Regions from separate parts of the Pseudomonas abyssi genome, predicted to be linked through region 2. Evidence: riboswitches for the same ligand, from Rfam matches in the RefSeq annotation. Region 2 holds a riboswitch; the other holds the start of a gene.
The links. A riboswitch is a leader RNA that binds a small molecule or an ion and turns the genes downstream of it on or off. The one in region 2 is predicted to bind thiamine pyrophosphate.
Positions count from the first base shown of each region.

Region 1: it holds a riboswitch for thiamine pyrophosphate, as region 2 does, so the genes downstream of both, ASB58_RS07730 (sodium:solute symporter family transporter) here and thiC (phosphomethylpyrimidine synthase ThiC) in region 2, are expected to answer to the same signal.

Region 1 is NZ_LMAZ01000001.1:1,663,781-1,668,002, reverse strand. Features, by position in the region: gene ASB58_RS07745 (ammonia-forming cytochrome c nitrite reductase subunit c552) at 1-129, opposite strand, end outside; gene ASB58_RS07740 (D-hexose-6-phosphate mutarotase) at 286-1,146, opposite strand; gene ASB58_RS07735 (sensor domain-containing diguanylate cyclase) at 1,149-2,099, opposite strand; TPP riboswitch at 2,293-2,413, shown strand; gene ASB58_RS07730 (sodium:solute symporter family transporter) at 2,403-3,782, shown strand; gene ASB58_RS07725 (flavin-containing monooxygenase) at 3,956-4,222, shown strand, end outside.
Region 2 is NZ_LMAZ01000001.1:522,544-526,765, reverse strand. Features, by position in the region: gene ASB58_RS02435 (NUDIX domain-containing protein) at 1-498, opposite strand, end outside; gene thiC (phosphomethylpyrimidine synthase ThiC) at 701-2,584, opposite strand; TPP riboswitch at 2,658-2,754, opposite strand; gene ASB58_RS02425 (TolC family outer membrane protein) at 2,973-4,222, shown strand, end outside.

The DNA of each region.
Region 1 (4,222 bases), 1.1 Mb from region 2:
GGCGTTTGGTTCTGCTCGTGTCAGCCACCAGATGCCGGCGGCTGCGAGGATCAGCAGTGCCGGCAGAATCAGACGCCAGTGCGGGGGGGATACGGTTGGGTCCTGCTTGTTTTTGTTCTTTTGCCGCATCTGGCGTGCATCCTTTTCACGGGGGAGGCATTGCCGCCTCGAGTACGCAGGCTGGGTGACCCTCGCTTTCCCATCTGCGCAGGACGCAGCCAGGATGGGCTCTGCTCTTCTTGCGCATGCTAGCGGACGCTAATGCTTGAGTGCTACCTCCCGGGACTATATTTGCCGAATACTGCAGCCAAGGCTGTGATGTTCACCCGGCTGCAGCGTGCGGCTATCTGCAGCGGCGTTGGCCGCTTCGATGCAGAGCATGGTCCGGTAGCCATCGGCTGGAAAGTTATCCAGCTTGCGCGCTTTGTCTTGCCACGGGTTCCACAGCACCACAGAAGCACTACCGCTGCGGCAGATTTCCAGCGTGCGCTGCCCGTCGCTCAGGTAAATGGGTTGGCTGTGCTGCAGATAGATACGGTCTACTTCGCGCTCAATCATCAGGTCACCCTGCTGCACTTGATGGCTGCCGCTCAACTGGTCCAGGTAGGTTGCGCCATTGAGCCCCGCAACGCGCACCTCACTGATGTCGCTGACCGGCAGGTAGGTATGTAGTGCCTGGCTCAGGGTTTGTGCCCTGCGGCCGGTATTACGACTGGTCAGTGTCATCTGCAGGCTGGTACCCAGTTGCAGTTCCAGGCTGAGTGCCCAGGATTCGTCGGGTAAGGCATCATGCTGCGTCGTGGCGGGTAGCTCCAGGCGCAACCGTACCGACTGCTCGTCGCGCTCGGCGGCGGTGAGCTGCCAGAGGCTGCGCCTGGCAATGCCATGGGCCGGTCCGCTGCGGCTGTTGCCAAACCAGGGCCAGCACAGCGGCACCCCGCCGCGCAGTACGCCACCCGGTGCCTGAGCGTCGCAGGGGCTCATCCACAGTAGATCGGCCTGTCCGCTTGGAATACAGGACACCAGGTGCGCGCCCTCCAGCGCAACGCGAGCACGAACGTTGGAGTGCTCGATCTCCACAAAGGCTTTGCCGGCGGCGTTGTGTACCCAGGAAATGCCGTCGGGCAAAGGGGACGTACTGATCATGCTTACTCCGTTTTTGTGACCGGAATGATGTGTTCGACCGCTACGCGGTCGCGGCCTAGATGCTTGGCCCGGTAGGTGGCAATATCGGCGCTACTGAGCAACTGCTCAAGGCTCGCAGCCCCCTGCTCACTGGCGGTGACACCGAAGCTGCAGGTGAGCAGTAGCTGCTTGCCCTGATACTCCACTCGCATGTCGGTTATCGCCTGGCGCAGGCGTTCGGCAAGCTCGGTGGCGGCAGCCAGGTCGGTGCCGGGCAGCACAATGGCGAACTCCTCGCCGCCCAGTCGGGCGCAGATATCGGCTGCCCGGGTCAGGCTACGCAGGATGGATGCCAGTGCCGTCAGAGCAGCGTCTCCGGCGGCGTGCCCGTGCTGATCGTTGATCTGCTTGAAGTGGTCAGCGTCAAGACCTATCAGCGCAACGGGATGCCCCAGTCGACGTGCCTGCTCGATGGCGCTCTGGCCGAGGGCGAAGAGCGCCCGGCGATTGGCCAGGCCGGTCAATTCATCCTCGTGCGCCAACTGTTCGGCGCGGTGCTGCGCGTTGCGCAGTTGTGCCTGAAGGAGCTTGATGTCGGAGATGTCGGTCGCGATTTCCAGGCGCACCCATCGGCCATCCGGCCAGCGGATGGCCTGGTCTCGGCATTGATACCAGCGTTGATTGTGGGTGTTACGAAACTCCCACACCTGCACGCCGGTGGGCTGTCCGTGACTGTCGAGCAGCCGGTGGTTGTTGCAGAAACTGCAGGGGCCTTCCTGCCCTTGCTGCAGGGTCTCCCAGCACTTGCGGTGATCTACCTCGCCCCACCTGGCGCGGCCGTAGGCGTTCAGGAAAAGCAGCTCATGGGTTTGCATGTCGGCGACGTAAACCAGCGCATCCAGGCTGTCTAGCACTGTTTCCAGGGCGGACTGGCTGGCGCGGGTCTGTTGCTGAGACGGGTTGGTTTCATCCATGACGCAAGCTCGGATTTATTGGCTGAGCGCTGTGCGCGCCGATTACCCTGCAGGCAAACCGGCGATGCTACTCGAAGTCAGATTACGCGAGTTGATGCAGATGTGACATCATGTTGCGCGCAAAACGGCCAGTGCTCCGGAGCTCGGGCCCGCGTATGGCGGTTTGTTCGTTTGTTCGGCCGCGTTCTTTAGTCAACGTCGCCAGGGGTGTCCGTGCGTCGCATCGCACGGGCTGAGAACACGCTGATCACCAGCCGAAACCCTGGAACCTGATCCGGATCATGCCGGCGGAGGAAGTGCGACATGTTGTACCTGTCTATGGCAGCCCTGGCTGCCGTGTTGCTGTTGTTTGCCTGGATTGGTCTGCGGGCGCGCTCTACCCAGGCGGGCCTGGATGATTTTGTTACCGCTCGCAATTCCCAGGGCGCCCGCGCCATCGGCCTGTCTTTTCTTGCCTCGGGCATGGGCGGCTGGATTCTGTTTGCGCCGCCGGAAGTCGGCGCGCTGGTCGGCCCGTTGGCGTTGGCCGGCTATGCCTTGGGCGCTGCCCTGCCCTTCGCGCTGTTTGCCGCTCTCGGGCCGGCTATTCGTCGAGCCTTGCCGCAGGGGCGCAGCATCGGTGAGTTTGCCGAGCACTTTTACGGTTCCGCGGTACGCCGTTGGGTGGGGTTGATTGCTTTGCTCTACATGAGCTGCTTTTTGATTGCCGAGTTGACCGCGATCGGCGCCATCACCAGCATGCTGTCGGATATCAACGGCAACCTGGTGGTGGTGGGCGTTGCCCTGACAACCCTGCTCTACACCGCCTGGGGTGGCCTGCGTGCGAGCATGACGACTGACCGCTGGCAGGCCTGGTTGCTGCTCGCCCTGTTGGCGCTGGTCGGCGCCGTGGCGATGCAGCGGCTGCCAGAGGCGACCGCTACCGGCTCGATGCCCGGTATTCCTGCCAGCGCCGCACTGGGGGTGGCCTTGACTCTGGTGCTGGCGGTAACAGCAGCCAATCTGTTCCACCAGGGTTACTGGCAGCGGGTGTGGGCGGCCGAAAGTGACGCTGCGCTGGCCCGTGGCGCGGTGCTCGGTGGGCTGGCGACCATCGCCGTGGTGGCAGTGATTGGCGGCCTGGGCATTGTCACTGTGATGAGCGGCGCTGACGTGGGCTCGCCGCCCATTCCCTTCTTTGCCATGCTGCGAGAAGCCCCGGGCTGGCTGGCATTGCCGGCGTTGCTGCTGGCGCTGACTTTGGTCGCGTCGTCTGTTGATACCCTGCAAAACGCCATTGCGTCGCTGCTGGTCACTGAAAAGCGCGGTCTGTCGCTGGCCTCGGCGCGCTGGTTGACGGTGGCACTGATGCTGCCGGTAGTGTGGGTTGCGCTGCAGGGCAACTCTGTGCTGCGGTTGTTCTTGATTGCCGATCTGCTGTGTGCCACTGCGGTGGTGCCGGTGCTGCTTGGATTGTGGTCGCGCATGAGCGCGGTGGCGGCCATTGCCGGCGCGCTGGCGGGTCTGGTCGGTGCTGTGCTACCCGGTTGGCTGGATACCGGCAGTCTGCAGCAGGGCATCCTGCTGGCCAGCTTCCCAGATACGGTACCCACCTTGGCGCCCTTTGCCGGAGCGCTGCTGGCCTCGACGCTGGCCAGCCTCATTATGGCGCTGCTGTTGCCGCGTCGAGCCTCCCTGGGCTGAGATCTCCCTTGAGCGCCGTCACGCGGCGGCGCCGACTCTTGTTGACCTGATTGGCGCTTCGCGAAGTTGGCGGCAAATGCCGAGCAATTGTCGTCATTCGACCAGTCGGCTGCGATGGCTTGCAGGCAGTCTATAGTGACCTTGCAAAACGTCAGACAACAAGAGAGACAATCATGACGAATGAGCACCTCGATGTACTGATCATCGGTGCCGGCCTGTCCGGCATCGGTACCGCCGTGCACCTCAGCCAGAACTGCCCCGACAAGCGCATCGCGATTCTCGAGCGCCGCCAGCAGGTGGGTGGCACCTGGGACCTGTTCCGCTACCCTGGCATTCGTTCGGATTCCGACATGTTCAGCTTTGGCTTCGCCTTCCGCCCCTGGAACGACCTGCAGACCCTGGCTGACGGCGAGTCGATTCGTCGCTATATCAGCGATACC
Region 2 (4,222 bases):
CTCTCGCGGCCACAGACTTACGCGGATATCCTCGCCTTCCTCGGCCAGACCGTGAATACCGCCGACACCACGGCTGTCGACCAGCGCACAATACAGATGCACAAACTCGTCGCTGCCACCGGGTGACGGGTAGTAGCGGGTAATCGGGTGCAGCGAGCGCAGGGTCAGGCCAGCCTCTTCGTCCGCCTCACGGTGGGCTACTTCCTCCGGGGATTCATCGGTATCGATCAGCCCGGCGACCAGCTCCAGCATCCAGGGGTTGTCGCTTTTCTCCAGAGCACCGATGCGCACCTGCTCGATCAGCACCACCTGATCCAGCCAGGGGTCGTACGGCAGAACACACACCGCGTCGTGACGCACAAACAGCTCGCGGCGCAGCACGGGGCCCCAGCCGCCGTTGAACAGCCGGTGACGCAGATTTAGGACGTCGAGGCGATAGAACCCCTTGAAGCCGGTTTCCCGACTGATGATGTCCACATCGTCGCGCGTAAAGGACAAAAGCACACTCCCCGGATCAGTCAGCTGCAGAGCACAAGGCATCTGGCCCCTGCAGGCTGCAAGCAAAGCATAAATCCGCCATGCCCCATTGGCGTGGGGCACAGCGAATAAGAGTCAGTCGCTTAAGCTCGCATATCTGACCGGCAGACGGCAAGGGTCCGGACGTGCCAGACCCTGGACCGCAAGACGCGCGCGAACGCGATTAGAGCTTGTGGTAGAGCTGAGAGCCGGTGGTACGAAACTCTTCGGACTTAGCCTTCATGCCCTCTTCCACCGCCAGATCGACCGCATCGATGCGCTGCTGGGCAGCGTACTCGCGGACCTCCTGGGTGATTTTCATCGAGCAGAACTTGGGACCGCACATCGAGCAGAAGTGCGCTACCTTGGCCGACTCCTTCGGCAGCGTTTCATCGTGATAGGCGCGCGCTGTGTCCGGATCCAGGCCCAGGTTGAACTGGTCTTCCCAGCGGAATTCGAAACGCGCCTTGCTCAGTGCGTTATCACGGATCTGCGCCCCCGGGTGCCCCTTGGCCAGGTCAGCCGCGTGGGCCGCAATCTTGTAGGTAATGATGCCGGTTTTGACATCATCCCGGTTCGGCAGTCCCAAGTGTTCCTTGGGCGTCACATAGCAGAGCATGGCGCAGCCAAACCAGCCGATCATGGCCGCACCGATACCACTGGTGATGTGGTCATAACCCGGCGCGATATCCGTGGTTAGCGGGCCAAGGGTATAGAAGGGGGCTTCGTCGCAGCACTCCAGCTGCTTGTCCATGTTTTCCTTGATCAGCTGCATGGGCACATGGCCCGGCCCTTCGATCATCACCTGTACGTCGTGTTTCCAGGCCAGCTTGGTCAACTCGCCCAGGGTTTCCAGTTCACCGAACTGGGCTTCGTCGTTGGCGTCGGCAATGGAGCCGGGACGCAGGCCATCACCCAGCGAGAAGCTGACGTCGTAGGCCTTCATGATTTCGCAGATATCCTCGAAATGGGTATACAGGAAGTTCTCCTGGTGGTGTGCCAGACACCACTTGGCCATGATCGAGCCGCCGCGCGATACGATGCCGGTGACCCGCTTGGCAGTCATCGGCACATAGCGCAGCAACACGCCCGCATGGATGGTGAAGTAATCCACACCCTGCTCTGCCTGTTCGATCAGGGTGTCGCGGAAAATCTCCCAGGTCAGATCCTCAGCAACGCCACCCACCTTCTCCAGCGCCTGATAGATCGGCACGGTACCGATCGGCACCGGCGAGTTGCGGATGATCCATTCGCGGGTTTCGTGGATGTTCTTGCCGGTCGACAGGTCCATCACCGTGTCCGAGCCCCAGCGAATCCCCCAGGTCATCTTCTCGACTTCTTCTTCGATGGAAGAACCCAGCGCCGAGTTGCCGATATTGCCGTTGATCTTCACCAGGAAGTTGCGGCCGATAATCATCGGCTCCAGCTCCGGATGGTTGATGTTGGCAGGGATGATCGCCCGGCCGCGGGCGATCTCTTCGCGCACAAACTCGGCGGTGATTTCCTTGGGGATATTCGCGCCAAAGCTGTGGCCGACGTGCTGCTCCTTGAGCAACCCGGCCTCGCGCGCCTCCTGCAGCTTCATGTTCTCGCGAATCGCGACGTACTCCATCTCGGGCGTGATGATGCCGCGACGGGCGTAATGCATCTGCGACACATTGCAGCCGGCCTTGGCACGGCGCGGCGTGCGCACGTGGGCAAAACGCATGTGATCAAGAGAGCTGTCAGCCAGGCGCGAGGCGCCAAACTCGGAGGTCAGCCCCGGCAGCACCTCGGTATCGCCGCGCTCGTCAATCCAGGCGCCGCGTACATCGGCAAGGCCGGCACGCAGATCGATATTGGCCTGCGGATCGGTGTAGGGGCCAGAGGTGTCGTAAACCAGCACCGGCGCGTTGGTTTCGCCGCCAAAGTCGGTCGGCGTATCCGCCAGGCTGATCTCGCGCATGGGCACACGGATGTCCGGGCGCGAGCCGGTCACATAGACCTTGCGAGAATTGGGGAAGGGTTGGGTGGCGGCGCTGTCGGCACCCGAGGTGGCGATGGCGGTATCAGGCAACTTGCTGTTCATTGTTATGCTCCACTGCGTTGAGATGCGCAGGGAACCGAAAAGCCACGGCCACGCCAGCCCTTGCGGACTCGCGCTTGCCGTCTATCTCGATTCCTACGCCGGTGCTAGCCGGTTCAGGTTCAACGGGTATCATCTCAGCCGCTTTGCAAGCAGCACCCCGTCAAGATGTCCGCACAGTCTAGAGCCCTGTCGCCGTAGTCTCAAGCCCGCAGTAGAGGGGCTTTGCCGCAATGGTTTTTCTGGGCGAAAGCTGGCTGACAAAATCCGCGAAAATGTCAGCAAAAGTCGCCACAACAGTTTGTTCCCGATTGTTGATACCAGGCCGCTTGACCCGGCGTTCAGAGCCTTTTAGCCTTGCCTGACTTGCCCCCATGCGAAGGACCTCTGCATGCTCCGCCCTCTTTACGTTGCCCTGCTACTGGCCGGCGCCTCTACCCAGGTTGCAGCCAACACCGATCTGATGACCATTTACCGCCAGGCGGTGCTGAACAGCGCCGATCTGGCCGCCGCCGAGGCAGACGCCCTGGCACGTCAGGAAGCGCTGCCACAGGCACGCTCGCAACTGCTGCCCAACCTGGGCATTGGCGCCGGCGCTGCACGCGAGGATCTCGAGATCGACAACGTGGGCGGTGACGAGTATTCCACACATTATTACCAGGCCAGCCTGACCCAGCCCCTATTCCGCGCCGATCGCTGGTTCACCTACCAGGCCGCCAAGGCGACCACTCAGCAGGCCCAACTGGAATTCTCGGCGACGCAGCAGAACCTGATCCTGGAAGTCTCCCAGGCCTACTTCAACGTGCTGCAGGCGTCCGACAACCTGGCTACCGCCAAGGCCGAGGAAAAGGCCTTTGAGCGCCAGCTGGAGCAAGCCCAGGAACGCTTTGACGTTGGCCTGTCGGCCCGCACCGACGTGCTCGAAGCCCGCGCCGGCTATGACAGCGCCCGCGCCGCCCGCCTGACCGCCGAAACCAACCTGGATGTCAGCTACCAGGCGCTGACCCGGTTGACCAACCAGAGCTACGACAGCCTGTACGGCATCAGCCACGAGCTGCCCGTGCTGCCGCCGACCCCGGCCAGTATGCAGGAGTGGGTCGAAACCGCCGCCGCGCAAAACCTGACCCTGCAAGCCAGTCGCTACGCCATTGAAGGCGCCGAAGACAGCCTGCGCAGCAGCAAGGCCGGCTACGCGCCGGTGGTTGACGCCTTTGTGCGTTACAGCAACAACAACGGCGGGGCCTCGATCCCGACTGCCGGCCAGTCCAGCGCCGACACCGAGCTGACCAGTTTTGGTGTGGAGCTGAGCATGCCGCTGTTCACCGGCGGCCTGACCACCTCCCAGGTGCGCGAGTCCACCTACCGCCTGACCCAGGCAGAACAATCCAGCGAGGCGCAACGCCGCCGCGTGGTGGAAAACACCCGCAACCTCTACCGCACAGTGACCTCCAGCGTTGAAGAAGTGTCAGCTCGCCGCCAGGCTATTGTCTCCGCCAAGGCGGCGCTGGACGCCACCCAAACCGGCTACGAGGTAGGTACCCGCAACGTGGTTGACGTGCTGGACGCCCAGCGCAACCTGTTCCGCACCGTGCGTGACTACAACACCGTGCGCTACAACTACATCATCAACAACCTGAACCT